3 regions of the Nocardia sp. NPDC060249 genome follow, and region 1 is predicted to be linked to each of the others. Evidence: riboswitches for the same ligand, from Rfam matches in the RefSeq annotation. Region 1 holds a riboswitch; each other region holds the start of a gene.

Region 1 (7,683 bases):
GCGGAACCGCCCACACGCCGAGATCGACGCCGGCGTCCGCGTCCCGGGTCGCCGTCTCGAGCAGTGCGTACGCGGCATCGAGCTGGATTTCGGCTTCGGCGATCTGGCGTTGTACCGCCGGTTTGCCGGCGTGGGCCTCGACACCGGGGACCAGCGAGGAGCGGGTGCCGGCGTGCAGGATCGCGACATCGAGTGCCCGCCGGGCGATCCCGAAGTAGACATTGGCCAGCAGCGGCAGGTACCAGCCGAGGATGCCGTTGATCAGCGGGGGGTAGGCACCGCCGGGCGCGTGCGTTCCCGCGAGCGTCGCGGCTTCGGCACGGGCGTTGTCGAAGATCGTGTCGTCGCTGCGGGTCGCCCGCACGCCGAGGGTGTCCCAGGTTTCCTCGGTGCGCACCCCCGGCTGATCGCGGGCGACGAACAGATGCACGATGCGCGGGTCGGCGGGGTCGGAGTCGTCACGGGCGTGGATACCCACCGAGGTCCACACCGGGCCGAGCGAGGTGAAGGTCTTGCGGCCGTCGACGCGGTAGGAGCCGTCGGGCAGGCGCCGGGCGCTCACCACCGAATCATCCAGTCCCACATCGTTTCCGCGTTCACCGTGACCGGCCGCGAATACCTCGCCGTCGCGGACCGCGGCGAGCAACCAGCTGAAGTCCTCCGCGCCGGAGACGGTCAGCGCGGCAGCGGGCCCGGTCCAGTACAGGTGCATATTCACCGCGAGCGCTGTCGCGGGTGCCCAATACGCCAATTGCCTTTGTTCCCTGGACAATTCGCTGAGCGACAGGCCCCGGCCACCGTACTGCGGCGGCAGCGCGGCGCGCAGGTACCCGGCCTCGCGCAGTTCCTCGAAATCCTCGGTGAAGAAGGTGTTTTCAGCGTCGTAACCGGCCGCGCGGGCGTGGAACCGGTGGTAGTCCTCGGTGCTGAAGAAGGCGCTCGGCGCGGCGGCCGCCGAGAGCGGGGAGGTGCTGCTGGCCACGACGGTGGGTGTGACGGTGCTGGTCATCGCTGGTCTCCCGGGTTCGCCTCGGCGGCGAGATCGATGGCTTGCGCGAATCGGCGCGACGCCGAATGTGGCAAGTATCGCGGGCCGGCCGGGCCGCGGTGAAGCAATAGAATCGGCCCGATCACATCCCGAACGTCAGTAGAAGACCGGCCCGGGAACGCCACCGCCGGCCGCGATGGCATCACCGGTGATGGCGATGCTGCGTGGCGAGGCCAGGAACGTCACCACATCGGCGACCTCACCCGCGTCGATGATCCGGCGGATCGAATTCTTGACCAGCTGTGATTCCAGCTCGGCCACGTCGCCACCGTCTTGCTCGACCTGGCGGGTGAGCCGTTCGGTGAGCCGTTCGGTGCGGGTGAGACCCGGGTGCACGACTGTCACATTCACCCCGTGCGGCCCCAGCTCGTCGGCGAGGTTCTTGGTCAACGCCGAGACGCTCACGTTGCGGATGGTCTGCCCGATCGAATTGGCCTGCCGCGCACCGAGCCCGCTGATGTTGATGATGCGACCCCACCCCTGCGCCACCAGATGGGGAGCGACGGCACGTGCGGTGCGCAGGTATCCGAGCACCTTGATCTCGACCTCCCTGCGCACGATCTCGTCGGAAGTGGCTTGCAGATCGCCGCCCGCGCCCGCGCTCCACGGTGTGGCGGCGGAGTTCACCAGGATGTCCACGCCACCGAGTTCGGCGACGGTGCGCGCGACGAGTTCTCTCACCTGCTCGTCGTCGCCGGTGTCGGTCGGTACCGCGATCACCCGCCGTCCCGTTTGCCGAGCGATCTCGTCGGCGGCGGCGCGCAGCGGGTGCGCCGACCGTGCCGCGAGCACCACATCCACCCCCTCCGCCGCGAGCCCTCGCGCGATAGCCAGACCGATTCCCTTGCTCGCGCCGGTGACGATCGCCCGTTTCCCATCCAGTCCCAGATCCATGGCCCGACGCTAACAATCACACCCACAACGCCACACGCCCCAGCTCGAGATGATCGAAACCCGCAGCAGCCAGGGCTTCTCGCAATGTCCGGCGCACCGCGTAGGATATCGCCTGTCCGTAGGGAAGACCGGTGCAAGTCCGGGGCTGTCCCGCAACTGTGAGGCTCGTTCCCGAGCCGAAGCCAGATACCTGCGGACGAACTGTTGAAACGGTCGTGATCACGTGGGTATTGATCGATGCGCCGAACCGAGCCACACCGGTTGTGACTTGTTTGCGCATGTCTTCGTCGCGTGAGAGCCCACGCGATAGGAGCCTCCATGCAGCCGTCGAATCTGCGCCGCCGCACCTTCCTGCTCGGTGGCGCGCTCGCCGCGGGCACGGCCCTGGTCGGGTGCAACCGCTCGGCACCGTCCGGGAACTCGGTCGACACCTTCACCGCCGCCTTCCAGGGCTCCGGTGCCGGTGAGGGGATCGATCCCGGTGTGAACACGCTGTTCATCGACGAGGCTCGAATGAAATCGGTCTACGACGGACTGTTCGAGATCGATGAGACGATGACGCCGATCCCGCGCCTGGCATCAGCGGCAGAGCCGAACGCCGACGGCACGCGGTGGCGCATCACCCTGCGAGACGCCGTCTGGCACAACGGAAAAGCCGTCGGCGCCGACGACGTGCTCTACACCTTCTCGAGGGTGCTCGGACCGCCGCAGCGCCGCCCGTTCATCGCCGCCTCCTCACTCGACAAGGTCGACCTCGCCCAGAGCCGCGCCATCGATGCGCGCACGGTGGAGATCGTCTTGAAGGAGCCCTCTTTCGAGTTCCTGATCGCGTTGTCGGCCTATGGGACCAAGATCGTGCCGAACGGAGCCACCGACTTCGAGCGACCGGTGGGGACCGGCCCCTTCGTTTTCGACTCCTTCACGGCCGGTAAAGAATTCGTGGCCACCGCCAACGATCGCTATTGGGACGGCGCCCCCTCGATCCGTCGACTGCGCATCGTCAGCGCGGAGTCCGATGCCCGCCTCGCGGCGGTACAGAGCGGCGAGATCGACTACGCCGACAACCTCACCCCGTCGGCCGCACGGACCCTGCAAGGCAGGCCCGGCCTGACGCTCGCGGCCACCCCCAACAGCGGCATCTACTTCTTCGCGATGAAGACCGACCGTGCCCCGTTCGACAACCCTGATGTCCGCCGGGCGGTCATGCGGATGCTCGACCGCGACGAACTGGTCAAGGTCGCGCTCGAGGGCAACGGCGAGGTCGGCAACGATGTGTTCGGCAAAGGCTTCCAGTACTACGCCGACCTGCCCCAACACACCTACGATCCCGACGAGGTGGGCCGGTTGCTACGCCGCGCCGGGGTCCGTGACCTGTCGTTCGACCTGTTCACCGCGCCGGTGGCGCACGGATTCGTCGAGTCGGCAAGGCTTTTCGCCGAACACGCGAGCCGCTGTGGGGTGAAGGTCAACGTCGTCCTCGGTTCCAAGGACACCTATTACACCGATGCGCTCAACACCGGCCACCTCACGATGGGCCAGTCCGGGCCACTGCCCGTTCCGAACCATTTCGCGTCACGACTGCTCACCGGATCGCCGCAGAATCGGACGAAGTGGTCCGATGCCGAGTTCGACGCGCTGTACGTCAAGGCGCAGTCGACACCTACCGAGCAAGGACGCGCGGCGATCTACCGCACCATGCACGAAATCCTGTACGACCGAGGCGGCTTCGTCTTCTTCGGCAACACCGCCTGGAACAGCGCCGCGGGTGATCGTTTTCAGCAACTGCCCGCCGCGGTGCCGAACTCGCACGGCTGGGCCCGATTCGACGAGGTGAACGCTCGATGACCGAACTGGACGCGGCGACGGCGCGGTACTGGCTCGAACGCTGGGACCGCCAGCAGGAGCACTACATGCCCGACCGCGAGCAACGATTCGAGGTGATCGGCGATGTGCTGGACGAACTCGGTGACCGCGACGACCTGTTGATCGTCGATCTCGGGGTCGGACCGGGAACCCTGTCGCAGCGGCTGCTCGACCGGTTTCCCGACGCCCGCGTTGTCGGCGTCGACGCCGATCCGCTGCTGCTCGGTCTCGCCGAGCCGGCGTTGGCCTGCCCTCGTTTCCGCACAGTGAACGCCGACCTGCGCACCGAGGGATGGCTCGACGCACTGGATCTGGAGCGAGTCCCCGACGCGTTCGTCAGCACCACCGCCCTGCACTGGATGAATCGTGATCCGTTGCGTGCGTTGATCAAGACCTGCGCGCAAGCGCTGAAGCCCGGCGGGTTGTTCGTCGACGGTGACCACCTGTACGAGGGCCCAGCCGGTACCGGGCTCGATGCTCTGGGCAAATCGTTGACCGCGCGCCGCGCCGAGCGACAAGGAACCGGGGACGGCGAGGACTGGGCCGCCTGGTGGGACGCGGTGAACCGAGCACCCGAGCTCGCCGACCTCGTGCGGGCCCGCGACGGCGGATTCGAGCACACCGTGCACGATCGCCCGACCGTGCACGACTACGTCGCCTTCGCCCGCGACGCGGGATTCGCCGAGGCCGGGATCGTCTGGCAGTACGGCGACGACCGCATCGTGGTCGGTATCCGGTAGCGTCCGTGCGCTTGTCGACCCCGTTCACCCGATTCCTCGTGCGCCGCACCGTCATCGGGGTCGGTCAGCTCGGTGTGCTGCTCGCCTTGGTGTTCGTGCTCTCACTGCTGCTGCCCGGCGATGCCGCCGACGTGCAGAGCAACGACGTCCTCGGCGCCGAGCAGCGTGCGGCGGCCAGGCATCTGCTCGGCCTCGACGTGGCACCGGTCCAGCGTTTCCTGGATTGGCTCGGCGGCGCCGTGGTCGGGGACTTCGGCGTGTCCTACGCCAACGGGCACCCGGTCGGCGACGTGATCGCCGACCCGTTCCTGACCACCGCGCTGATGGCCGTGCTGGCATTGGCGCTGCTGGTTCCTGTCGCCGTCACGGCCGGGTTCGCGGCGGGCTCGGCACCGGGATCGTGGTGTGATCGGATTGTCAGCACCGTCAGTATCGGGCTCGATTCCATTCCGGATTTCGTGCTCGCGGTCCTGCTCGTCAGCTACCTCGCCCTCGATCTGGGCCTGCTGCCCGCCACATTCCTGGGGACCGACCTCGACACCCTGCTCGACCGTCCCGAATATCTGGTGCTGCCGCTGATCGTGATGGTCGCTCGCGTCGCCGCTCCCCTGGTTCGGCTGGTCCGCGCCGGTGTCATCGATGTGATGGATCAGCCCTACATCGCCCAGGCCCGCCTGCTCGGCGTCGGCCGGATGTCGCTGCTGGCCCGGCATGTCGCGCCCAACGCGCTCGCGCCCGCGATGCAGGAACTCGGGCGCACCGGGGACGGATTGCTCTCCGGTGTGCTCATCGTGGAGGCGGTGTTCGTGGTGCCCGGCATCGCGTCGGCGCTCATCGGCGCCATCGGCAACCGTGACGACCCGGTCATCCTCGCGATCGTCGCGATCACCGGTATCGTCGCGATCGCGATCAACACCGTCATCGACATCGCCGGGCAACGTATGGTGCCGGTGTCGGCCGAAGGCATCCGCCGATGACCGTGCGCCGCTGGATCTACAGCGTGCTGGTCGCGGTGCCGGTACTCGTCGCGACCGTGGGGCCGTTTCTCGCCGTGGGGGCGCCACCGCACCGTCAGTCGCCGTTCGGGCCGTCGGACTGGTCACCGTTCGGCACCGACCGGCTCGGGCGTGACGTGCTGGCCGCCGCACTCACCGGCGGACGGACATTCCTCGTCGTCGCGGCCGTGACCGTCGCCATCGCCTATCTCGTCGGGTCGCTGATCGGTGTCGCGGCGGCCGCGGCGCCACGCGCGTGGGTGGACGAGTTGCTGATGCGCCCGATGGATGTGCTGCTGTGTCTGCCCTCGTTGCTCATCATCATGGTTGCCGCGTTACGCACTCGTGGCTCGGCGGTCGCTATCGCGTGTGCGATCGGTTTCGTGCTCATCGCGCCGATCTCACGATTCGTTCGCATGACGGCCCGCGGGACTGTCCACGGTCCGGTCATGGACGCGTTGCGGATGCAAGGCGAGAGCCGCGCCTTCCGATACGGCAACTACGCGGTAGCCGAGATGTCCCGGCCGATCGCCGCCGACCTGGCGTTGCGATTCACCGCTGCCGTGTACTTTCTGGCGTCGGCCAATTTCCTCGGCCTCGGCTTCGACACCACCTCCACCGATTGGGCCGTGTCGGTCGCGGCCAACAAGGACGCACTGACCATCGCGCCCTGGTCGGTGGCCCTGCCCGCGCTGTTGATCGTGGCGCTCATCGTCGGGGTCAATCTGCTCGCCGACGACCTGCTCGCCGACCCTCGCACCCGCGCCGCGCGCCTCGCCACCGGCGACCGCGATGGGTGAGCCGCTCATCAGTGTGCGTGCGCTGCGGGTCACCGCCGGCCGGACTGTCCTCGTCGACGGTATCGACCTCGACGTGCACGTCGGCGAGATCCTCACCCTGTTCGGTCCCTCCGGTGCGGGCAAAACCACGATCGCCACGGCGATAGCGGGCGTCGCCGTCGCCGGAACTGTGGTCGCGGGAAGCATTCGGTGCAGGGGTCCGCAGAACAGCGTCCGGATCGGCTACCTGCCCCAGCACGCGGCGTCCACCCTGAACCCCGCTCGCAGAATCGGCACCGCGCTGGCCGAACTGGAGCGCCTGCGTCGACGTCGCCTCGGGCTGCCGCGCACCGACCGAGCCACCCGGCGCGGCCACATTGCCGACGTGCTGACAGCCGCGGCGTTCGAGGTGTCCGACCCCACCCTGGCCACCATGCTCGGCAAGTATCCGTTCGAGTTCTCCGGCGGCGAACGTGCCCGGCTCGCGCTGGCACTGGTGCTGACGTCGGATCCCGATGTGCTCATCGTGGATGAGCCCACGGTCGGATTGGATCCCCTCGCGCGAGCCGCCCTGCTCACCGGACTGGACCGGCTGCGGCGGGCAGGCAAGGCCGTCGTGCTCGTCACCCACGACACCGTCGCCGTCGACCGAGTCAGCGACCGGACCCTGTTCGTGCGTGCGGGTCGGCTCCACGACAGCGGCCGACCCGCACCGTCGGCCGCCGCTCCCCGACGAGGAGCGCCTGAGGCGTCACCGCCTGTTCTGCGACTGCGCGATATCACTGTCTCCCAGCGACGTTCGCGCATTCTGCACGGCGTCGACCTCGATCTGCCTCGCGGTGAACTCGTCGCGATGATCGGTGTATCCGGGGCGGGCAAGTCGACGATCGGTCGCACGATCGCCGGACTGGTCGCTCCCGACAGCGGCCGAGTGCTGCTGGACGGCGAACCACTGGCCTCGCTGCGCCGGCGTAGCCGCGCACAGATCGCCGCCGTTCAGTACGTGTGGCAGGAGTCGGCGGCCTCGTTCGACCCCCGGCGCACGGTGCTCGACCAGGTCGCGGCCACCGCTGTCCGGCTACGCGGAGTCGACCGGGACACCGCTCGCCGGCATGCCCGCACGATCCTGAACGACTTGGGTATCGAAGCGCGGCAAGCACTTCGACACCCCGCGGGGTTGTCGGGCGGCCAGCTGCAACGCGCCGCCCTCGCGCGAGCCCTCGGCGCCGAACCCGATGTCCTGGTGTGCGACGAGATCACCACCGCACTCGACGCGCCACTGACCAGCCGAATCCTGGAGTACCTCGACACCTACCGGCACCGAACCGGCGCGGCGATCCTGATGATCACCCACGACCTGCGTC
Region 2 (7,683 bases), on a different contig from region 1:
TGCCGCTGCCCGCGGTGACCGCCCTGCTCGCCGAACCCGACCCCGCCCGCGCGCTCGTCCTCCTCGACGAGCACCTCGCCGACTTGGACCGGCACCGGGGCGAGGTCCGCGCCGCCGCCGCGGCCGCCCGCGGCGCCCTGCTGGCCGCCCATGGATCGGCGTCCGGATTCGGTGGGAACGAGCAGCGCGACCAGATCTCGGGAACGCGCGACGACGTGTGGGTGAGCGGGCCGGTGCTGGCGGCGGCGATCGACCAGGTCGCGACGGCCACGGTCGTCGATCCGGATCTGGCGGTACTCGACACGATTCTGTTCGAGACCGACGGACAGCAGCTGATCCTCACCGCGACGGACCGCTGTCGTCTGGCGACCCGCACCGTCCGCCCCACCCGCGTCGGCGCCGCGGTCTGGGACGCGACAGTGAACGCCGACGACCTCCGTGCGGCCGCGTCCTGGTTGCGTCGCCGGCACGCTGTCGCGATCCCGCCCCCACCGCGACAACGTCGAATTCCGCACGGCCACACCGGATTCAGGCGACCGAGACCGCACCGGGGGAGTCGGTGAGCCGACGACGCACCACACCGCCCAGCCGGACGGCACCCGACGCCGCTGCCGCCGATCGACCCACGACTTCCCCGACTACCGAGCGATGCTGGCCGCGCTCGCCCCGGTGCGGACGCGGGTCGTCCTCGCTCGCGCGGCGCTGCTCGACGCCATGGAACACGCCGACTCGCCCACGGTGGTCCTGCACACGACCTGCGCCGGCACCGTGTCCGTGACGGCCTCGAGCTCGTGGACGGAGCGCGCCTTGACCGGCACCGGCACAACGGGCGACTTTGTCGCGCAGGAGATTTCGAGTACTGCGGCGGCAGGGCGCGAGGCGCCGGAACCGGGTGCGGCCCAGCACATCCCGCAGGCGAGAGCCACCGGCCCTGCCATGGCGATCCATTTCGCCGTCACCACCCTCTACCCGGCCGTCGCCACCGCCGTCGGACCCGACGTGATGCTCGACCTCATCGCCCCCGATCAGCCTGTTCTGATCCGCTCCGCCGACGACGGCGACTTGTCGACGCTGGCCATGCCGTGCAAACCCGAACCCGCCGAGGAGACCTCCCGATGACCACCGCCGACCCGATCATGACCCGAATCACCCAGGGGGTCACCGACTTCCGCACCGGCGACGCCGACCGTGCCCGCACGGCTCTGCTCGAGGTCTGGGCCGAGATCGGCCCCGCCGGTGACCCACTGCACCGCTGCACGCTCGCCCACTACCTGGCCGACGCCTACGACGACCCGGCCGAAGCCCTGGTGTGGGACGTCCGAGCTCTCGACGCCGCCGACGCTCTGACCGACACCCGCCTGAACGACCACCACGCGGGCCTCCAGGTCGCCGGCCTCTACCCCTCGCTGCACCTGAATCTCGCCGACAACTTCCGCCGCCTCGGCGCATTCCCCGCCGCCACCCGTCACCTGGCCGCCGCCCGCGAGCGCCTCGATATCCTCCCGAACGACGACTACGGCGCGCTGATCCGCGGCGTCGTCACCGAGCTCGCCGCGTCCATCGCGGCCGAAGACACCGCCCGGCGACCCACCCATTGACGACAGCGACCGGCTGAGCACCGCTGATCAATTGTCCAACGGCGGGAAGCGGGCTGGAAAGTTGCGGGCGCGGCGGGCCCAGTAGCATCGTCTTGCTCGGCGGGCGTCGAGGAAACCGGTGGAAATCCGGTGCGGTCGCGCCACTGTGAACAGCCAGACCCTCCCCGGCGAGCACCGCACACCCCGATGGGCGCGTAACCCGAGGAAGGTCTCACCCTGTGATCCTGCTGCTGTCCACCTCCGACACCGACCTGCTGAGCGCGCGCGCGAGCGGCGCCGAGTACCGCTGGGGCAATCCCGCGCGGCTGCTCGTGGAGGATCTGCCGGGACTTCTCGACGGCGCTGATCTGGTGATCGTGCGAATCCTCGGCGGCAAGCGCGCCTGGGAAGAGGGCCTCGACGCGATCCGGGCCAGCGGCGTGCCGATGGTGGCGCTGGGTGGTGAGATCGCCCCCGACGCCGAGCTGATGGAATGCTCGACGGTGCCGGTCGGTGTCGCGGCCGACGCGCACAACTACCTCGCCGCGGGCGGCGCCGAGAACCTGCTGCAGCTGCACAACTTCCTGTCCGACACCGTGTTGCTGACCGGTCACGGTTTCGAACCGCCCGCGCAGCTGCCCACCTGGGGTGAGCTCGACCGGTCCCCGCGGATCCTCGAACCGCACGCTCCGACCGTCGCCGTGGTCTACTACCGCGCCCAGCATCTCGCGGGCAACACCGCCTACATCGAGGCGCTGTGCAAGGCGATCGAGGCCAAGGGCGCTCGCCCGCTCCCGGTCTACGCGGCTTCGCTGCGCACCGCCGAATCCGAGCTCCTCACCCTGCTCGGCCGCGCCGACGCCCTCGTGGTGACCGTCCTCGCGGCGGGTGGCAGCAAGCCCGCGACCGCCTCGGCCGGCGGTGACGACGAAGTCTGGGACGTGGCCGCGCTCGCCGCGCTGGACGTGCCGATCCTGCAGGGCCTGTGCCTGACCAGTGGCCGCGCGCAGTGGGAAGCCAACGACGACGGCCTGTCGCCGCTCGACGTCGCCACGCAGGTCGCGGTGCCCGAATTCGACGGCCGCATCATCACGGTGCCGTTCTCCTTCAAGGAGTTCGACGCCGACGGGCTGTCCGCCTATGTCCCCGACGCCGAACGGTGCGCCCGGGTGGCGGGGATCGCCGTGCGGCACGCCCGCCTTCGCCACATCCCGGCCGCGGACAAGCGGATCGCGATCATGCTCTCGGCGTATCCGACCAAACACGCCCGCATCGGCAACGCCGTCGGCCTCGACACCCCGGCCAGCGCGATCCGCCTGCTCACCGAATTGCGCGCCGCCGGTTACGATCTCGGCGATGTCGACGAGATCCCCGGTTTGGTCGAACGGGACGGCGACGCGCTGATCCACGCCCTGATCGCCGCGGGCGGTCAGGACCCGGAGTGGCTGAGCGCCGAACAGCTGGAGGGCAACCCGATCCGCATCGGCGCCGCCACCTACACCCGCTGGTTCGAGTCACTGCCCGAGGACCTGCGCGAGGCCGTCGTCGAGGCGTGGGGTCCGCCGCCGGGCGAACTCTACGTCGACCGGTCGGCCGACCCCGCGGGCGAGATCGTCATCGCCGCACTGCGTTTCGGCAATGTGGTGCTCATGGTGCAGCCGCCTCGCGGGTTCGGTGAGAACCCCGTCGCGATCTACCACGATCCCGATCTGCCGCCGAGTCACCACTATCTCGCCGCCTACCGCTGGTTGTCCGCGCCCGATGGTTTCGGTGCCGACGCGATGGTGCACCTGGGTAAGCACGGCAACCTGGAATGGCTGCCCGGTAAGACCCTCGGCATGTCCGCCTCCTGCGGTACCGACGCGGCGCTGGGCGATCTGCCGCTGATCTACCCGTTCCTGGTCAACGACCCCGGTGAGGGCACCCAGGCCAAGCGTCGTGCGCACGCCACCCTCGTCGACCACTTGATCCCGCCGATGGCGCGGGCCGAAACCTACGGCGACATCTCCCGGCTCGAGCAGCTGCTCGACGAGCACGCCAACATCTCCGCCCTCGACCCGGCCAAACTGCCCGCCATCCGCCAGCAGATCTGGACGCTGATGCGCGCCGCCAAGATGGACCACGACCTCGGCCTCGCCGAACGGCCCGAAGAAGATGTCTTCGACGACATGCTCCTGCACGTCGACGGCTGGCTGTGCGAGATCAAGGACGTGCAGATCCGCGACGGCCTGCACATCCTGAGCCAGGCACCCGAGGGCGAGATGGAACTCGACCTGGTGCTGGCCATGCTGCGTGCCCGTCAGCTGTGGGGCGGCGAGCAGAATGTGCCCGGCCTGCGAGAGGCGTTGGGGCTCAGCGAATCCGGCGACGAGGCTCGCGTTCGCGTGGATGTGGTCGAGGCCCGTGCTCGCGAACTGCTCGGTGCGTTGCAGGCGACGGATTGGTCGGTCGACGCGGTCGAGCAGCTGGTCGCTGACTTCGAGACCGCGATCCTGGACGGACACCGCGCCGCATCGTCGGGCGAGAACGTCGCAGTGGTGGTCGCCGACGCCGAGCGATTGGACCAGGTCGCCACCATCCTGCGGTTCGCCGCCACCGAGGTCGTGCCGCGCCTGCGTGAGACCAGCGTCGAGATCCCGCGTGTTCTGCACGCGCTCAACGGCGGGTTCGTTCCGGCGGGCCCCAGCGGTTCCCCGCTACGTGGTCTGATCAACGTGTTGCCGACCGGTCGCAATTTCTACTCGGTCGACCCCAAGGCTGTCCCGTCGCGGCTGGCCTGGGAAACCGGTCAGGCGATGGCGGAATCGCTGCTGGCCCGCTATCTGGCCGACCACGGCGAGTACCCGAAGTCGGTCGGGCTGTCGGTGTGGGGCACCTCGGCCATGCGCACCTCCGGCGACGATATCGCCGAAGTGTTCGCGCTGCTCGGTGTCCGGCCGGTGTGGGACGAGGCGAGCCGTCGCGTCACCTCGCTCGCGGTGATCGATCTCGAAGAGCTGGGACGCCCGCGCATCGACGTCACGGTGCGCATCTCCGGCTTCTTCCGCGATGCCTTCCCGCACGTGCTGGCCCTGCTCGACGACGCGGTCCGGCTCGTGGCCGACCTCGACGAGCCCGCCGAGTCGAATTACGTACGCGCACACGCCCAGGCGGACCTGGCCGAGCACGGCGACGACCGTCGCGCCACCACCCGTATCTTCGGTTCCAAGCCCGGTACCTACGGTGCGGGCCTGCTGCAGCTCATCGACTCCAAGAGCTGGCGCACCGACGACGACCTCGCGCAGGTCTACACCACCTGGGGTGGCTACGCCTACGGCCGCGACCTCGACGGCGCACCCGCCGCCGACGACATGCGCACCGCCTACCAGCGCATCGCGGTCGCCGCCAAGAACACAGACACCCGCGAACACGACATCGCCGACTCCGACGACTACTTCCAGTACCACGGCGGCATGGTCGCCACCGTGCGCGCGCTGACCGGCAAGAACCCCGAGGCCTACATCGGCGACTCCACCCGTCCCGATGCCGTGCGCACCCGCACGCTCTCGGAGGAGACCGCCCGCGTCTTCCGTGCTCGGGTGGTGAATCCGCGCTGGCTCGAGGCGATGCGCCGCCACGGGTACAAGGGCGCCTTCGAGATGGCCGCCACCGTCGACTACCTGTTCGGTTACGACGCCACCACCAACGTCGTCGCGGACTGGATGTACGAGAAGCTCTCCGAGAGTTACGTGTTCGACGACGTGAACCGCAAGTTCATGGAGCAGTCCAACCCGTGGGCCCTGCACGGCATCGCCGAACGGCTCCTGGAAGCCGCCGAGCGCAAGCTGTGGGAGCACCCCGAGCAGGAGACCCTGGACAAGCTGCGGCAGGTCTACCTGGAAACCGAGGGCGAGCTGGAGTGACCCCACTTGCCGCAAAACTGCAACACGTTCTAGTGTGAGGGATGGTGCGCCGCGGCGATCCGCCCGGCGCCCGCGGAGGAAAGGCGCACGATGAGTACCTCCCCTGGCTATTTCACGCACGCCGACGGTGTGTACACGCCGTTGCGGTACTCGCTGAGCCTGTGGGGGCCCAGCACGCTGTCCGGCCCGCCGGTGTGCGGGTTGATGGCGCGCGAGGTGGAGGCGGGCTACTGCGCCGACGGCTTCGTCCCGGCGCGATTGACCGTCGACCTGCACCGTCCGGTGCCCGCCGTGCCGCTGACGATCGCCAGCGAACTGGTGCGCGACGGGAACCGGGTCCGTTCGGTGACGATCGTCGTGCGCGCCGACGGTGAGATCGTCGCCCGTGGCAGCGCGCTCCTGCTGAAGCGCTCGGCCCAGCCGCCGGGTGAGGTCTGGCGCGCGGACCGGGATCGGCCGCTGCCGCCTCCGAGCGTGCTGGCCACCATCGACCAGACGATGCACCTGTTCGGCAGTGACGGGCAGGGGTGGTCGATGAATATGACCGAACATCAGAACGACGCCCGCAAGCGCAAGTGGGTGCGCAATATCCCGGTCGTCGCGGGGGAGCCGTCCTCGCCGTTCTGCTACGCGGCGATGACCGGCGAGCAGACCAGCCTGGTCACCAACTGGGGCACCGAGGGCATCGGTTTCATCAACACCGATGTGTCGATCACGTTCTCGCGCATGCCCGTCGGCGACGAGATGGGTCTCGAGGCGGAGAGCCACCTCAGCGACGACGGGATCGCGGCGGGCGCGGCGGTGCTCTACGACGAGCAGGGCGCGTTCGGCATCTGCACGACCACCGCGCTGGCCAACGAGCGCAGGCAGATCCGCGGCGATGTCATCGATGAGCTCTCGGAGTCGTTCATGGCGGAGGCGGTCGGGCAGCCGCAAGTTCGGTGAACGCCATCGCGACTGGGTTGGCGCTACAACGACATTCGACTTCGGCTTTCCGTTGGCCTTCCGTGCGGTGAGCTATGCGGAGATCAGGGTCACGATGAGTTCGTCGGCGATCGACTCCGCCTTCACCATGCCCGTGCCCACGTAGAGGGTTGCCGCGCGGGGGCGGCCGTCGGCCAGCGGCACGACCGAGACCGCGTCGACGCGGCGGCCCGCGAACTCGTCGTAGGGTGACTCGTCGGTGACGTCGAAGGCGGTGTACTTGCCGGAGTTGGCGACGTACTCGATGTTCACCGGGTCGACCAGTGGCTCGAACGGGTCGCGCCACGGTGCGCCGCCGATGCGCAGTTCCGCACCGTCGACGCCGGCGTCGAAGAGCAGCGTCGAACCGTTGTGGAAGGTGAATTCGATCGGGCCCTCGGTGCGGTCGATCTCGTCGCCCAGGACATAGAACATCCGGCGGACGGCGACGATGGTCCCGTCGACCGCGGCATTGAGCGCGGTGCGGCCGTGCTCATCGGTGTCGGACATAGGTTTTCCTCTGCAGCGGTCGATGCCGGGCGGAGGAAACATCATGTCGCCACGCGCCCACCACACGCAACTCGGCCCCGGCGTGTTCGTCCCGCGCACGACGCGCCGCCGCCCCGCTCGTAGAGTGGAGCCCATGGTGGACGACAACACCACCGACGCGGTGGCGCGCGCGGCCGAGCTGCTGAGCGGGCGCCGCACCGTGGTGATCTCCGGCGCCGGGCTGAGCACCGACAGCGGGATCCCCGACTACCGCGGTCCCGGTTCGCCGCCGCGCACGCCGATGACCTATCAGCAGTTCGTCGGTGACCCGGTGTTCCGGCAGCGGTATTGGGCGCGAAACCACGTCGGCTGGCGGCGGATGGATGCCGCCCGGCCCAACCCCGGTCATCGCGCTGTCGCGCGGCTCGAGCGGGCGGGCGTGGTGTCGGGAGTGATCACCCAGAACGTGGATCTGCTGCATATGAAGGCGGGGGCGCGGCAGGTGATCGATCTGCACGGAACCTACGCGCGAGTGCGGTGTCTGCGGTGCGAGAATCTGATCTCCCGAATGGCGCTCGCGCAACGTCTCGAAGACGCCAATCCCGGTTTCACGGAAAATGTTTCGGCACAGCCGTCCGGTATCGAAGTGGCGCCCGACGCGGACGCCGTGGTGACCGATACCGACCGATTCCGGATGGTCGACTGCCTGGCGTGCGGCGGAATGCTCAAACCCGACATCGTGTATTTCGGCG
Region 3 (7,683 bases), on a different contig from region 1:
TGCCGGAGTCTGCATACGAACCGACCAGCGCGCGCAACTCCTCCACGCTGTGCCCGACCGCGGTCAGATGCGCCACGGGCAGCAGCGTCGTCTCGCGGGCCAGCTCCCCGGTGATCCGGACGGTGCGGTCCTTGGTCGAGCCGCCCGCGCCGTAGGTCATCGAGACGAAAGCCGGGTGCATCCGCTCGAATTCGCGCACCGCTCGCCACAGCCGAGCCTCCCCCGCCCCGTCGCGTGGCGGGTTGAACTCCACGGAGAACGGCACGCGCCCGGTCGCACCCGCGTGGGTACGCAGGCTCCCGGCCACCGAATGGCCGGTGCCGCCCACGGTTTCACCGCAGTACGGCCGCCCCGAACTGGTTGTCGTCATGGTTGGTCTCCTCTGCCCCATCGTGTACTCGGCTCGCTCGTGCCCGCCCGGCCGCGGCGGGCACCGAGCGGTGAGCAGTAGTTCAGAGGAGCGTCCAGTCTTCGAGGCCCTGATACAGCGGCACGCTCTGAGCCAGCTTGGAAACACGACCACGCAAGGTCTCGACATCGGAGGTGCCCGCCAGGGCGGCGGCGATGATGTCGGCCACCTCGGTGAACTCGGTATCACCGAAGCCGCGGGTGGCCAGGGCAGCCGTGCCGATGCGCAGGCCCGAGGTGACCATCGGGGGGCGAGGATCGAACGGAACCGCGTTGCGGTTGACGGTGATGCCGACCTCGTGCAGAACGTCTTCGGCCTGCTGGCCGTCGAGTTCGTAGTTGCGCAGGTCGACCAGAACCAGATGCACATCCGTACCGCCGGTCAACACCGAAACACCCTTGCCCTGCACATCGGCACCGGTCAGACGCTCGGCCAGGATCCGCGCACCCGACAGCGTACGAACCTGACGGTCGGCGAACTCCTCGGTGGCAGCGATCTTGAACGCCGCGGCCTTGGCGGCGATCACATGCATCAACGGGCCACCCTGCTGACCCGGGAACACCGCGGAGTTGAGCTTCTTGGCGAACTCCTGCTTGGCCAAGATCAGACCCGAGCGAGGACCACCGAGAGTCTTGTGCACCGTCGAGGACACCACATCGGCATACGGCACCGGCGAGGGGTGCAAACCAGCGGCGACCAAACCGGCGAAGTGCGCCATGTCGACCCACAGGTAGGCGCCGACCTCGTCGGCGATCTCACGGAAGCGCGCGAAGTCCTGATGACGCGGATACGCCGACCACCCAGCGACGATCACCTTCGGCTTGGCCTTGCGCGCGATGTCACGCACCTCGTCCATGTCGATCCGGTGATCTTCCTTCGACACACCATAGGAATGGACGTCATAGAGCTTGCCCGAGAAGTTCAGGCGCATGCCATGGGTGAGGTGACCACCGTGGGCGAGGTCCAGACCCAGCAGGGTCTCGCCCGGGTTCATCAACGCCATCAGCACCGCGGCGTTGGCCTGGGCGCCCGAGTGGGGCTGCACGTTGGCGAATTCGGCGCCGAACAGTTCCTTGGCACGGTCGCGAGCCAGGGTCTCCACCACGTCGACGGCCTCGCAGCCGCCGTAGTAGCGCCGGCCCGGGTAGCCCTCGGCGTACTTGTTCGTGAGGACCGAGCCCTGCGCCTGCAGGACCGCGCGCGGCACGAAGTTCTCCGAAGCGATCATCTCGAGGGTGTCGCGTTCACGGGCGAGCTCGCCCGCCATCGCGGCGGCCAACTCGGGATCGAGCTCACCGAGAGACTGGGTATTCACCGAGCGGGCGGTGGTAGCGGATCGGGCCACGATGTGTTCTCCGTCGACTGGCAGCAAACGGTAGCCGCCCTAGAGGCGCAACACGGCGAACCCGCACTCGCACAACACGATTCGGGTGATCGCCGGTGTGCGCCCGATCCACGAGGCGACAACCGCCGGACGCGGCGCGCCCGGCACAGCGGCAGGTCTTCGGACTCGCGGGCGCCGACCGGGACTCCCCGTGCCGACCTACTGGCCATCGCTTCCCGGACATGGACAGCCCAGTGCCGTTGATGGCGTTCGTTCCTGCTCACCGCTGCGGGACAGTCCCGGATTCCCACCGGGTTCCCTCTCCACCACACGACAGTCCTGTCGCGCGAAGTGTCGACACCGGCGGCGGCGCGGGGGCTCCCGTCGTCCTCGCCACCGGCGAACCAGCTGCCCGCACAGCATACGGCCATCCGCGTCCCGATACCCGGAGGGGCCGGGATACCGCACGGCCCCGCCTGTCCGCCCACTATGCTGAGTGCGCAGCTGGTTCGCGTTCACACTGGAAGATCCGGGTTCCCGGGCTTTCGTGAGCGTGTCGAAGCCGGGTACCGGGCAACCGGCGGCCGGTGAGAGGGAACCCGGTGAGAATCCGGGACTGTCCCGCAGCGGTGAGTGGGAACGACCGCCGTCATCACGCACTGGGCTCCGCCCGGGAAGCGACGGCCAGTAGGTCGGCCGAGCCAGGCCGGTGCTCACGAGTCCGAAGACCTGCCCGCTGTGCCGGGCACGCCGTGCCCGGCGGCCACCGCCTCGTGGACCGGGCGCGCGGACCGACCTCCTCGACCTCCGGAGCATTCCGGCACGGCGACATCTCCTCGTCGGCCAGCGGTCGACGGTCGACGCTGCTCGGAATCGGCGGCGACCGTTCGCACCGCACTGGAGACGATGACCGTGGCAGTCCCGCCCACTCCGTTCACCGCAACCGTTCTCGGCCTGCCCCGGATCGGACCCCACCGCGAACTAGAGCGCGCCGTCGAGGCCTACCGTTCGGGCGCCGCCGACGCCGCCGAACTGCACACCACCGCACGCGAACTGCGCTACGCCCACCTGAGCGTGCTGGCCGCGGCCGGCCTGGATTCCATCCCGGTCGGCACTTTCTCCTATCGCGATCACCTGCTCGACACGGCGGTCATGCTCGGTGCGCTGCCGGCCCGGGTGCTCGATATCGCCGACCCGCTCGACCGCTACTTCGCCGCCGCGCAGGGGACCGGCACCATCGCCCCACTGCGGTCTGCCCAGTGGTTCGGCACCGAATATCGCCACCTCGTTCCCGAGATCGACAAGCAGACCCGCTTCAGCCTGCACCCTCAGAAACTGCTTGCCGAGCTGGCCGAAGCGACCGCCCTGGGAGTACCGGCGCGCCCGGTGGTCGTCGGCCCGCTGACCTTTCTGACACTGTCCGAGCACGCCGACGGTGACCCGCTCGACCGGCTCGCCGAAGTGGTCCCGCTCTATCAGGACCTGCTCGCGCGGCTCGCCGACGCGGGCGCGTCGTGGGTACAGCTCGACGAACCGATCCTCGGCACCGATCTCACCACCACCGAACTGGCCCGGTTGCGATCCACCTATGCCGCGCTGTGCGGCACCCCGCGGCGGCCCGCCGTGCTCGTCGCCACCTCGTTCGGGCACAACGACAGCGCTCTGGCCGCGTTGTCCGACATGGGCATCGACGGTGTCGCCCTGGATTTCACCGCGGGGGCCACACTGCGGTCCGTCGCCTCGATCCCGGCGCTGACCCGCAAGCTGGTGGTGGCGGGGGTGGTCGACGGACGCGACACCTGGCGCACCGATCTGGACGCGGCGCTGAGCACCCTGGGCTCGCTGCTCGGCGTCACCGGCTCGGTCGCGGTGTCGAGTTCCTGCTCGCTGCTTCATGTTCCGTACGCGCTGACCCCCGCGCCCGGTCTCGATGAGCGGCTGCGCCCCTTCCAGGCCTGCGGCGCCGAGAAGGTCACCGAGATCAGAATCCTCGCCACAGCCTTGGCCGAAGGCACCGAGGCGGTAGCCACGGAACTGCGGGCCGCGCGCGAGGCCACCACGCAGCCGATCCGTCTTCGGTGAGGCAATGCTAAGTTCGCTGCGCAGGGAACACCGGTGCGAATCCGGGGCTGTCCCGCAACTGTGACCGGGTAGCAGACCTTCATCATGTGGCCACGACCTTTCCTGGGTTGGAAGGCCGAGGGCGAGCGTTGATCCGGGAGCCAGGATACCTGCGCTGCTTCAGGATCGAGTTTCACGAGGATGAGGGAAATGCCAGTGTTCACTCGCCGCGGGCCAGGTGCCGCGCGGCTGTCCGACCATGCCGGAATCGGACGAGGTCGCCGTTTCCGCGCCGCCGCGACCATAGCGGGCATGCTCGCCGTCGCGCTGGTCTTCACCGGTTGCGCCGCACACGACAACGGGGATGGTGGCGCCGCCTCGGCGGCACGCGCGCTGCGCGAAGCCGGTGACCAGACCTTGACGATCTACAACTCCTACAAGATCGCCGGTCTCGATCCGGCGGGCACCGGAACGAACTGGTTGTTCGACTGGGGCGTGGCGGAGAACCTGCTGCAGATCACGGAGTCGGGCGAGATCGCGCCGTGGCTGGCCGAATCGGTCGTCCGTGACGGCGACACCCGCTGGGTCGTGAGGCTGCGCGAGGGTGTCACGTTCCAGAACGGCAAGCCGGTCGACGCACCGGCCGTCGCCGCGGCGCTGACCAGGCAGATCGCGAAATCCACCGCGGCCAAAGTCTATCTGGACCCGGCCACCACGGTGACCGCCGACGGCGCGCGGGTGGTGATCACCACCCCGGCGCCGAACGCGATGGTTCCCGCCGCGCTCGCGGCACGCGACAACTCACTGCAGATCTATGACGTCGCCGCGATGGACGCCGCGGGCGGCGATTCGGCGAAGATCGTCGGCGCGGGCGCGTACTCGGGTCCGTACGCGATCACCGCGTGGACCCCGGACAATCTCGAACTCGCCCCCTACCCGAACCATTGGGAGGGGACGCCGCCGCTGCGGGGAGTCACGGTCCGCGTCGTGCCCGACGAGCAGGCCCGGCTGGCCGGTGTGCGCAGCGGCGAGGCCGATATGGCGTTCTACCCGTCCACCTCGGCCAAGCTGGAACTGCGGGGTGACCGCGACATGCACGTGCTGTCCTCGGCGCAGGCACTGCAGTCGCTGCTGGTGGAGATGAATCTGAAGGCGGGAATCTTCACCGACACCGCGGTGCGCAAGGCGTTCACCGCGGCGATCGACTACGCGGGTGTCGCCGCCGATGTCGGCAACGGCCAGTTCGCACCCGCCACAGGGCTGTACCCGCCGTCGATGTCGTTCGCGCTCGACAACCAGGTCCACGATCTGGACGCGGCGAAACGCCTGCTCGACGCGGCGGGCTGGGTGCCCGGCGGCGACGGGATCCGGGCCAAGGACGGACGGAAGCTGGTGGTGCGGTTCGTGACTCAGGCCCAGGGCCCGGAAACCAACGATGTCGCGATCGCGATGAAGGACCAGCTCGCCCGCGCCGGTTTCGACCTGCAGATCAACAATGCCGAGGATTCCGCGGCCGTGAAGAAGGACCCCGGCGCGTGGGAATCGTCGGTGGCGCTGAGCGGTTCGCTGTCGGGCACCGCCGACCCGATCCAGCCGTACCTGGTGCGCTGGACGACCGGGGGCTCGTCGAATGCCCAGGGCGTGGCGAACGCGGAGATCGACGCGATCGGTGCGCAACTGCGTGGCGAGTTCGACACCGCACGCCGCGACGCACTGCTCGAGCGGGCGCAGGAGATCCTGGTGCGTGAGCAGGCGTACGTGGCGGCCGGGACGTTCAAGTACTTCACGGTGGTCACCGGCCCGGAGTGGGCCGACTACCGGGTGTCGAACGTGCGCAGGCATCTCACCAGCCGGACCGGCGACTAGCGGCCGCGATGCGGTTGCTGGTCCTGGCCCGGCGCCGGGTCGTCGAGGCCGGGCTGACGCTGCTCGGGGCGAGCGTGCTGATCTGGGCTCTGCTCCCGCTGGCGCCGGGCGATCCGGCGCGGATGATCCTGCTCGCCCAGGGTGTCCCGGAGCCGACCCCCGAACAGATCAGCGCGCTCGCGCACTCGCTGTCCTTGGATCGGACTGTCTTCGAGCAGTACGCGCACTGGCTGTGGGGTGTTGTTCAGGGCGATCTCGGGCTGTCGTTCGTGTCGGGGCGGCCGGTCTCGGGTGAGTTCGGCGAGCGTCTCCCCGCGACCTTGACCCTGGCCTCGACGGCGCTGTTCCTCGCGCTGGCGTTGTCGGTGGTGCTCGGCGTTGTCGCGGCACGGCATCCGGGACGCTGGCCCGATCACGGCACCCGGTGGCTGGCTCTGGTGTTCGCGTCCGTGCCGGGATTCGTGGTGGCGCTGTTGCTGATCCAGGTGTTCGTCGTCGGGCTGGGGTTCGGCAAGGCCGCGCTCGATGGAACGTGGGGCCAAGTGTGGCTGCCCGCGGTGTGCCTGGCGGTCGGTCTGTCCGACACCTGGTCGCGGCTGTTGCGGGCGAATCTGCTGACGTTCATGGATTCGCCGACCGGTGCGGTGTTGCGGGCGCGTGGGGCTTCGCGGTGGCGGATTCTGTGGCGGCACGCGCTGCCCAACAGCGCCGTTCCGTCGCTGCACGCGCTCGCGGTCGGTACCGCGGTGCTGCTGGGCGGGGCGACAGTCGTCGAAACAGTGTTCACCTGGCCCGGGCTCGGTTCGTATGTGGTCGAGTCGGTGAGAACGCGAGATCTGCCGGTCATCCAGGCGTTCACGGTGTTCGCGACAGCGAGCTATGTGATCAGCAGTCTGGTCGCGGATCTGCTGTCCGCGGTGATCGACCGCAGGATCGCGGTCGACACATGAGCACCGTCGTGCGTCGTCGCCTACCCGGGTCCGTGCGCGCCGGGATCATCGTGCTCGCGGTCCTGCTGGTCCTGGCGATCGTGGGTCCCTTGATCGCGCACTATCCACCGAACGAACCGCACTACGGGGACAAGCTGGTCGCGCCGGGCACCGAATTCTGGCTGGGTACCGACCAATACGGGCGCGATCAGTTCGCCCGGGTGATGTACGGTCTGCGGCTGTCGTTGCTCTCGGCGCTGCTGGTCCTGGCCGGATCGGCGACGATCAGTCTGTTCGTCGGCGTGGGCGCCGGTCTCTACGGTGGCAGGCTCGACCGGGCGGTCTCCCGGGCGATCGACATCGTGCTGGCCATCCCGGGATTGGTGCTGGCGCTGGCCGTGGTCGGCCTGCTCGGTCCCGGCTACCTGAATCTGCTCATGGCGCTGGTGATCGCGAGCTGGGCCGCCGACGCCAGAGTCGCCAGAGCACTCACCCTCGAGGCCCGCTCGCGCCCTTACGTCGTCGCCGCGCGGGTAGCCGGAGTGAGCCGACCCGCGATCGGCGCGCGACATCTCCTGCCCGCGGTGCTCGGCCCCTTCCTGATCGTGGCCACCCTGCGGCTCGGTGGCATCGTGGTCGCCTTGGCCGGGCTGTCCTTCCTCGGGCTCGGGGTTCAGATGCCCGAGGCCGAACTCGGCGCGATGCTCGGCGATGCCCGCCGATTCCTCACCGCCGCACCGTGGCTGCTGATCACCCCGTCCGTGGCGATCCTGGCCATGGCCGCCGCGGCGAACCTGATCGCCGAGGGCCTTCGAGACACGGAGCGGCGATGACGCCCATCGCGGAGCTCCGTGGGGTGACCATCACCTACCGCGACGACGATCCCGTGCTGCGCGATGTGTCGCTACGCGTCCATCGCGGCGAGACGGTCGCTGTGGTCGGGCCGAGCGGGAGCGGCAAGACCACCATCGTCCGGGCGCTGCTCGGTACCCTCGGCCACACCGCACAGGTCAGGGGCACGATCCTCGTCGACGGGGTCGCGCTGTCTCGGAAGGACTTTCGCGAAATACGCGGCACCGTGCTCGGCTACGTCA

Evidence for each region. A riboswitch is a leader RNA that binds a small molecule or an ion and turns the genes downstream of it on or off. The one in region 1 is predicted to bind cobalamin.
Region 2: it holds a riboswitch for cobalamin, as region 1 does, so the genes downstream of both, cobN (cobaltochelatase subunit CobN) here and ACFWFP_RS20565 (ABC transporter substrate-binding protein) in region 1, are expected to answer to the same signal.
Region 3: it holds a riboswitch for cobalamin, as region 1 does, so the genes downstream of both, ACFWFP_RS12160 (hypothetical protein) here and ACFWFP_RS20565 (ABC transporter substrate-binding protein) in region 1, are expected to answer to the same signal.

Annotation. Positions count from the first base shown of each region.
Region 1 is NZ_JBHXAQ010000005.1:248,685-256,367, reverse strand. It holds gene ACFWFP_RS20575 (acyl-CoA dehydrogenase family protein) at 1-1,009, opposite strand, end outside; gene ACFWFP_RS20570 (SDR family NAD(P)-dependent oxidoreductase) at 1,145-1,942, opposite strand; cobalamin riboswitch at 2,022-2,155, shown strand; gene ACFWFP_RS20565 (ABC transporter substrate-binding protein) at 2,261-3,787, shown strand; gene ACFWFP_RS20560 (class I SAM-dependent methyltransferase) at 3,784-4,545, shown strand; gene ACFWFP_RS20555 (ABC transporter permease) at 4,557-5,522, shown strand; gene ACFWFP_RS20550 (ABC transporter permease) at 5,519-6,340, shown strand; gene ACFWFP_RS20545 (ABC transporter ATP-binding protein) at 6,333-7,683, shown strand, end outside.
Region 2 is NZ_JBHXAQ010000001.1:1,463,433-1,471,115, forward strand. It holds gene ACFWFP_RS06615 (MerR family transcriptional regulator) at 1-563, shown strand, start outside; gene ACFWFP_RS06620 (hypothetical protein) at 649-1,119, shown strand; gene ACFWFP_RS06625 (hypothetical protein) at 1,116-1,598, shown strand; cobalamin riboswitch at 1,655-1,782, shown strand; gene cobN (cobaltochelatase subunit CobN) at 1,817-5,479, shown strand; gene ACFWFP_RS06635 (acyl-CoA thioesterase domain-containing protein) at 5,570-6,424, shown strand; gene ACFWFP_RS06640 (hypothetical protein) at 6,497-6,952, opposite strand; gene ACFWFP_RS06645 (NAD-dependent protein deacetylase) at 7,086-7,683, shown strand, end outside.
Region 3 is NZ_JBHXAQ010000002.1:953,372-961,054, forward strand. It holds gene ACFWFP_RS12150 (methylenetetrahydrofolate reductase) at 1-370, opposite strand, end outside; gene glyA (serine hydroxymethyltransferase) at 453-1,754, opposite strand; cobalamin riboswitch at 1,904-2,096, opposite strand; cobalamin riboswitch at 2,281-2,485, shown strand; gene ACFWFP_RS12160 (hypothetical protein) at 2,640-3,815, shown strand; cobalamin riboswitch at 3,795-3,987, shown strand; gene ACFWFP_RS12165 (ABC transporter substrate-binding protein) at 4,005-5,660, shown strand; gene ACFWFP_RS12170 (ABC transporter permease) at 5,669-6,610, shown strand; gene ACFWFP_RS12175 (ABC transporter permease) at 6,607-7,422, shown strand; gene ACFWFP_RS12180 (ABC transporter ATP-binding protein) at 7,419-7,683, shown strand, end outside.